2 regions of the Clostridium sp. MB05 genome follow, and region 1 is predicted to be linked to the other one. Evidence: riboswitches for the same ligand, from Rfam matches in the RefSeq annotation. Region 1 holds a riboswitch; the other holds the start of a gene.
The links. Region 1 has a riboswitch for thiamine pyrophosphate ahead of thiT (energy-coupled thiamine transporter ThiT). Riboswitches for the same ligand answer to the same signal wherever they lie in the genome.
Positions count from the first base shown of each region.

Region 2: it holds a riboswitch for thiamine pyrophosphate, as region 1 does, so the genes downstream of both, ACH36K_RS15600 (MTH1187 family thiamine-binding protein) here and thiT (energy-coupled thiamine transporter ThiT) in region 1, are expected to answer to the same signal.

Region 1 is NZ_CP174370.1:1,938,708-1,942,909, forward strand. Features, by position in the region: gene pulA (type I pullulanase) at 1-1,113, shown strand, start outside; gene ACH36K_RS09010 (hypothetical protein) at 1,311-1,586, opposite strand; gene thiT (energy-coupled thiamine transporter ThiT) at 1,689-2,333, opposite strand; TPP riboswitch at 2,397-2,498, opposite strand; gene ACH36K_RS09020 (L,D-transpeptidase family protein) at 2,740-3,819, shown strand; gene ACH36K_RS09025 (GNAT family N-acetyltransferase) at 4,044-4,202, shown strand, end outside.
Region 2 is NZ_CP174370.1:3,330,545-3,334,746, reverse strand. Features, by position in the region: gene ACH36K_RS15610 (metallophosphoesterase) at 1-632, shown strand, start outside; gene ACH36K_RS15605 (TatD family hydrolase) at 703-1,437, shown strand; TPP riboswitch at 1,697-1,804, shown strand; gene ACH36K_RS15600 (MTH1187 family thiamine-binding protein) at 1,932-2,219, shown strand; gene ACH36K_RS15595 (ABC transporter permease) at 2,194-2,970, shown strand; gene ACH36K_RS15590 (ABC transporter substrate-binding protein) at 3,005-4,009, shown strand; gene ACH36K_RS15585 (ABC transporter ATP-binding protein) at 3,990-4,202, shown strand, end outside.

The DNA.
Region 1 (4,202 bases):
TATAGAGGAAGATTTACTAATGGTTCAGGCTGTGGTAATGAAATAGCAACAGAAAGGCCTATGGTTAGAAAGTTTATTATAGATTCTATAACTCATTGGATAAAGGATTACCATATTGATGGTTTAAGATTTGATCTTATGGAATTAATAGATATAGATACTATGAAAGAAATAACTAGCTTAATAAAGAAAATTGACGACAATATATTAATTTATGGAGAGCCTTGGAAAGGAGGAGAATCGTCACTACTAAATGGAACCTACAAGGGAAGGCAAAGAGGTGAAGATTTTTCCGTATTTAATGACACCTTTAGAGATTTTATAAGGGGAAATAATAGTCCATCAAATGGATTTTCAAATGGAAATCAACATAATGGACCTACTGCATGGAATATAATAGAGGGTTTAAAAGGCTCTATAAATACATTAACATTTAATCCTAAGGAAACTATAAATTATGTAGATGCTCATGATAACTACACTCTCTGGGATCAAATAGAGAAAAGCTTAAAACCTAATATTAAAGAAGATGAATATAGAAAAATATTAGAAAATAATGTTTTAGATAATCATTTAGTAAGAAGAAATATTTTATCCCTTTCAATAATATTAACATCACAAGGAATACCATTTATTCAAGGTGGAGCAGAAATATTAAGAACAAAAAATGGAGACCACAATAGTTATAAAAGTCCAGATAATATAAATGCAATTTTTTGGAGGGATAAAGCAAAATATATAGATGTATTTAATTATGTAAAGGGATTAATAAATATCAGAAAAAACTATAGGGAATTTAGACTAGATAGTAGAGATGACATAAATAACAACATTGAGATTAGTTTTTTAAATGGAGATGAAAATGCTGGAGTAATAAAGTGGCATTTTAGAAACCTATACAATATTGAAAAAAATTTAAATGATTTAATTGTAATTTATAATGGAACATCTATAGATGATTATAATGTAAATCAACATATTCCTGAATCAAAATCTGGTGAGTGGAATATTATAGCAGACCATAGTTATGCAGGGATAGAAACTATAAAAACTATTAAATATGGTTTTATTCCCCAATTAAAATCTTATTCAATTATGATTATATATTCATAAGAATTATTAAAATAAGAGGCTAGTTAAATCTAAAATGAATCCTACATGAAGGATTTTAACTTTAACGTAGCCTCTTAATTTTTGTAGTATATATGTTCTAATTAATATTCTACATTATCTATATTTAAATTGAAATCAATAGTTAAAATTCAAAAAGCAAGTTTAATAGTAAATTAGAATCATATATAATAAAACTTTTAATATCCAGAGCTTAAAATAGCTGCAATAATTATTGATCCAAATATGATCCAGAATACTATTCCAATAGCAATCATAATAAGAGTTGCTTGGAAATAAGTTTTCTTACTTTTATTCACATTTGATCCAAAAGCCCAAACAAACATTAAAACTATGTTTGCAATTGGAATTAACATTAAAAGAAGTGTAATTATCCAATCTTTCAATGTCATTGGTTGAGAATACTTGTCGTAGTTAATATCATTATTTGTGTTGTTAGTTAAATTATTATCCATTATTTTCACTCCCCTAAAACTTAAAGTTATTATTTCTTAAATATTATACTATAAAATTTAAGAAATAATAACTCTAAGTGAAAAAAATGTAAAATTATAAAATTAATGAGATAGGCGTTTACTTCCTTCTATAATTCTATTTATAGGTAATAATCCTATAATAACTAAAACTACAATAAGATTTCCTCCAACAACAGCACCATTAACTACAAGAGAATATAAAGCTGGAGACCATCCTTCAGGTGCAAATTGTCCAAAGAATATAAACCCTGATATAAAGTGAAATATAAATTTAATAAACATACCGAAAAATGTTCCTAAAAGTTTTTTATCTTTAAAATACCCAGCTAGTCCAACTGCCATAAAAGGAAGAGGATAGTCAAATAAAACTTGAATTGGATGAAGTATATAAGGGCTGATAATTAAATATATTATCCCAAATAAAAATCCAGTAAGCATACCTATTTCAGGACCGTAAATAAAAGCAATAAGTAGTATTGGTACCATACTACCTAAATTTATACTACCAGCACCATTAGGTAAATCTACTATCTTTACAAGGTGAAGGATCGTAGCTAAGGCTAAAGCAATACCAATTCTAGCCATAATCTTTGAATCAAGCTTTATTTTTTTAAATCTAATAAAAGTAAGTATTAAAATAATAACTCCTAAAAGAGTAGCTAAAGAAAGCGGGCTTTTTAATATTTCACTAAAGCTTTCTCTTAATGTGTTAATAAAATTTTCCATTAAAAATACCTCCTAAAAATATGCTAGGAGGTACGTTTATAGCTTTATAATAATTTAATTCCATAAAAATACATTGTGACTTTCCTACGCTGGTATTATCCAGATCAGGTAAAGAGGGTTAATGAAAAATCATCTCTCAGCCTAAAGGCACCCCTAGCACTTCTTTTATTTAATTTATAAGTAAAGTTTACATAAGAATGAAATAAAAGTCAATAATTTTTAATATAGTATTTTATATAGAGAAATAAGAAGGTATCAGTTTGAAATTGATTGGAATAATTTACTATTTATTTGGTTTATAAAAAAATGTATGATAATAATTAGAGTTACCAATAATTTATTTACAATGCTGAACATAATTTTAATACTAATTTACAAAAGACTTTTTGATATACGGGGGGGAAAAATGATAAAAAACAAAAAGATAAATTTAATTATAGCATCGTTAGTACTAATTTTTATTGTTATAGGATTTAGTGCTTTTTATGTGAACAAGGTAAAAAAAGATAGAGTATTAGATGCAAAAATAGAAGAAGTATATGAAGAAGCAGATAATATTAAAATTTTAAATATGAATAATGATGAAGAAGAGCTTTATAGTAAATTAAAAGAAGACTTTAACAAAGCTATAAGCAGTAAAAAACTAAATGAAGCAAATGAAGTTTTAGATAAGTTAAAGGACTTAAAATCTTCGGTTGAGAAGAGAATTCAAGATGAAGCAAAAATAGAAGAAGAGAAAAAGAAGGAAGAAGAAAAACAGGAAAAAGAAAATGAAATAGCATTACCTGAAGAAGCTAAGAAAAAAGAAGAGGCTTCAAAGGTTGAGAATAATACTTCAAATTCAAATACTCAATCTATAGCTCCGTCTAATAATGAGCCTAAGATTGCCAATACATCAGTTGCTAAGAATTCTAATCAAATAATTTCAGTTGTGAGTACAGGCGGTAGTACAGCTGAGTTAGTTCTATGGCAAAAAGATAGCAATGGAAAATGGTATGAATATGATAGTATGTTTGCAAGATTAGGTGAAAATGGAATGAAAAATGCAAGTGAAGTTTATGAAATGGATTTATGTACTCCTACAGGTGTATATAGTTTAACAGAAGCTTTTGGAGCAGCACAAAATCCAGGAAGTGGAGTTCCATATAGAGTATTAGATGGTTCAGAATATTGGGTAGATGATGTTAATTCACCTTATTACAATACAATGCAGTTTGGAGAACCAAATGGTAGATGGAATTCAGCAGAGCATTTAATAGATCATAGCAATTCATATAAATACTCTTTAGTAATTGATTATAATAGATGGCCAGTTGTTCCAGGGAAAAGCTCTGCAATATTTTTACATGTAGATGTTGGGGTTCCAACTTGGGGATGTGTAGCTGTTGAACAAAGCAAGATGAAAGAAATTTTACAATGGATAAATCCAGGTTCGAACCCTAAAATAGCTCTTGCCTTAAGTTATGGTGAACTTTATAGCTATTAACAAATAATTAATATATTATTTAAAAGAAAAGTTATACATTAATAAATTTATTAGTGTATAGCTTTTTTTATTAATAAGTTGTAGGCTAAGTAAAAATTATTTATAATTATTTTATGATATATGAAAAATATGGAACAAATTTAAACTTTATAAATAAAAGGAAAAAAAATTTAAAATTAATATACCTATAATTTGATAAACACTTATAAAGGGGAGGTAATATTATGAAAAAAGATTTATTATTTAGTCAATTTCCTTATATTGAAAGTGAAGAAATTATATTAAGTAAAATAGAAGAAGTTAATTTAGAGGATTTATATGAAATTTGTGCAAATGAAAATTTATATAAATATAAACCTGGAAATGCAAAGAAATCTATTGAT
Region 2 (4,202 bases), 1.4 Mb from region 1:
AGTTATCGCCAGATATTATTATAGTTACAGGTGATTTGATAGATAGGCGTAGATATAATTTAGATAAAGCAATGGACTTTATTAATGGTGCAATAGAAGTTGCTCCAATTTATTATGTTTCAGGAAATCATGAAGCATGGTCAGGAAAATATTCTGAAATAAAGGATAGCTTAATTGAAGTAGGAGTTAATATAATAGATGATACTAAGTTAGAGATTACAAAAGAAAATAGTACTATATATCTTTTAGGATCATCTGATCCATCTTTTCTTACCTCGAATTATACAGATGGGACAGATATAAGTAATATGGAGGAATATTTAAGTAATTGGTCAAATATTGAAGGCTTTAAGATACTACTTTCACATAGACCAGAGCTGTTTGATTTATATTCTAAAAATAATATGAATTTAGTTTTTTCAGGACATGCTCATGGAGGCCAAGTTAGGATTCCATTTGTAGGAGGAATTATAGCTCCAAATCAAGGGTTTTTCCCTAAATATACTAGTGGAAGTTATAATAGTGATAAAACTACAATGTTTGTTAGTAGGGGATTGGGGAATAGTTTATTTCCAGTAAGAATATTTAATCCACCAGAAATTATATCAGTAACATTAAAAGGATATAATTAAGAAATTACTAATATAGAATATAAATTAAAGAGTTAATTATGCTACTTAAATTAGAATTCATGGAGGAATTATGTATATAGATGCACACACTCATTTAGATTTTTTCGGTGAAAATATAGAAAAAGCAATTGAAGATATAAATAAAAATGAAATACTAACTTTAGCAAATAGTATGGATATTAAGAGCTATATAAAAAATAAAGAATACAGTAAAAAGAGTAAATTTATTAATCCATGCTTTGGTATTCATCCCTGGAAAGCAGCAGAATATAAAGGGAATTTAGAAGGTCTTATACCTTATATAGAAGAAAGTGAGTTAATAGGGGAGATAGGTTTAGATTTTTTCTGGGTAGAAGATAAAAGTACTTATGAAGCACAAAGAAAGATTTTTAATTTTATACTAGAAGAAAGTATTAAAAGAAATAAGTTTGTAAGTATCCATACAAAAGGAGCTGAAGAAGAAATTTATAATATTCTTAAAAGGAATAATTATAATAAAGCTATTATACATTGGTATAGTGGTGAAATAAGCACTTTAGAAAAATATATTGAGCTTGGATGCTATTTTACAATAAGTGTAGATATAGGGTATTCAGAAAAAACTAATGAAGTTTTAGATAAAATACCATTAAATAGATTACTTATAGAAACTGATGGTCCAACAGCTTTAGAATGGGTTAATGGAGAATATGGATATCCAAGTGCAATAATAGATGTAGCTAAAAAGGTTTCAAATTATAAGAATATAGAGCTTAATGAATTACTAAAGAATATAGAAGGTAATTATATTAGAATAATTAGTTAGGAGAATTTTAATTTCAATGCCTATAATAAAAATAATCATAGGAGCTTTAGGGATTATAGTTGTATTATTTGGAACTAATAAGGGTGAGGGATGAAAAGCACTTAGAGAATTAAGCAAAGTAAATCGTTGAAACTTAACTTAGAAATGGATTGTGTAATATATAATTATTATACAATTAATAAAATTATTTAGTTGATAAGTATTATTGATTAACTTGACATTTCTAATAAAAATGAATAAAATGGAACTATAAAAAGTAAATAGATATCTGGGGGGGCGGTGAACTGCCTGAGATAAAGTTGATACTATTTTGACCCATGAACCTGATTTGGATAATGCCAACGTAGGGAGATTATTTGTTATTGAATTTTAATATACAAATTGAACTATAATACAGTATTTCTAATCAGAGATACTGTATTTTTTTACTATATGGACATATAAATAAAATCAAATTTGTTTACTTTTAAATATATTTAGAGGAGGAAAAGACTATGTCAGTTTGTAATGTAAGTCTTCAAGTAATACCAACAGTTAGTGAGGACAAGATTTATCCTGTTGTGGACAAGGTTATAGAATATATAGCATCCACTGGAGTTAAGTATGAAGTTGGAGCTATGGAAACTACAATGGAGGGGGAGCTTAGTGAATTATTAGAAATAGTAAAAAGGGCTCAAGAAATTTGTACTGAAGAAGGTGCATCAAGAGTAGTATCTATGGTTAAAATAGATTATAAAAAAGAAGGCGTGACAATGGATGAAAAAATTAAAAAATATAGGTAATAAACTAGCACCTATAGTATTTATTATAATTTTATTAGTTTTATGGCAGCTTATAGTAACTATTGGGGGCATAGAAAAGTATATAATGCCAGCACCAACAGATGTTATGCAAACATTAGTTAAAGATTTTAAAGTTATGATACCTCATACTTTAACTACATTATATGAAGGTATGATAGGATTTTTAATAGCAATAGGATTATCTATAATACTAGCAATAATTATGGATATGATTCCACTAGTAAAAAGAGCTTTATATCCAGTACTAGTTATATCTCAAACTATACCGACAGTTGCTCTTGCGCCATTATTTATAATTTGGTTTGGATTTGGTTCACTTCCAAAGATAATAGTGGTTGTGCTAGTATGCTTTTTCCCAATAGTAATTAGTATAGTTGATGGGTTAGAAGGTGTAGATAAGGATTTAATCAATCATTTTAAATTAATGGGGGCATCTAAGCTTAATGTTTTTATGCATTTAAAGTTACCTTATGGAATGATAAACTTCTTTTCAGGTATGAGAATTGCAGCAACTTATAGTATTATGGGAGCTGTAATTGGAGAATGGCTTGGAGGAGAAAAAGGTCTTGGGGTATATATGACAAGAGCCAGAAGTGCTTATGCATTAGATAAAATGTTTGCATCAATAGTAATAATAGTAGTTATAAGCATGGCAATATTTTTTATAGTTACTTTGATGGAAAGAGTATTTACTCCATGGAATAATAAAAAATTAAAGATAAAGGAATAAAATACAAAATAATAGATTTTGAGGTGAAATAATAATGTTAAAGAAAAAAATTATATCAGTAGTATTAGCATCTGTAACAGCATTCACACTATTAGCTGGATGTAGCAAAAAAGAAGAAGCAAAAACTTCAGAAGGATTACAAAAGGTTACCGTAATATTAGATTGGACACCAAATACAAATCATACAGGATTATATGTAGCTCAGGAAAAAGGGTATTATAAAGATCTTGGATTAGATGTTGAAATAATTCAGCCATCAGAAGGATCATCATTACAACTTCTAGCTGCTGGAAAAGGTGATTTTGCAGTAAGTTATCAAGAGGATTTAACATATGCAAGAACATCAGATAGTCCACTTCCAGTTAAGGCAATAGCAACAATTATACAACATAATACATCAGGCTTTGCTTCACCAAAGGAAAAGGGAATAACAACAGTTAAGGATTTTGAAAATAAAGTTTATGGTGGATGGGGAAGTCCATCAGAGCAGGCTATATTAAAAGCTGTTATGGAGAAAAATGGAGCTGATTTTAGTAAATTAAAAACAGTTGATGTAGGAACAGAAGATTTCTTTATAGCTACTAAAAATAACTTAGATTTTGAGTGGACATTTGAAGGTTGGACTAATACTGAAGCTAAGTTAAGAGGTTTTGATATAAACTATATACCAGTCAAAGATTTAGATCCAGCATTAGATTACTACACACCAATTATTGCAGCTACTGAGGATACTATTAATAATAAAAAGGATTTAGCTAAGAAGTTTATTGAAGCAACAACTAAAGGATATGAGTTTGCTATGAAAAATCCAGAAGAAAGTGCAAAATTATTAGTAAGTAAAGTTCCAGAAATAGGAGAAGAACTTGCAATAGAAAGTCAAAAATATCTTGCAGATAAATATAAAGATGATGCAGCTGTTTGGGGAGAAATGAAAGATAGTGTATGGGATAACTATACTAAATTCTTATTAGATAATAAGCTTATAAATAAAGATATGAAAGCAAGTGAGGCTTATACAAATGAATTCCTATCAAAATAAGATTTTATTAAAAAATATATCTAAATCTTTTGATGAAATGGAGATATTAAAAGATATTAGTATAGAAGTTAATGAAGGTGAACTAGTATCAATTTTAGGTCCATCAGGCAGTGGAAAAAGCACAATATTTAATATATTAACTAATATTATAAAGTGTGATAGTGGTGAATTAAAAATAAATGGCGATTTAAGC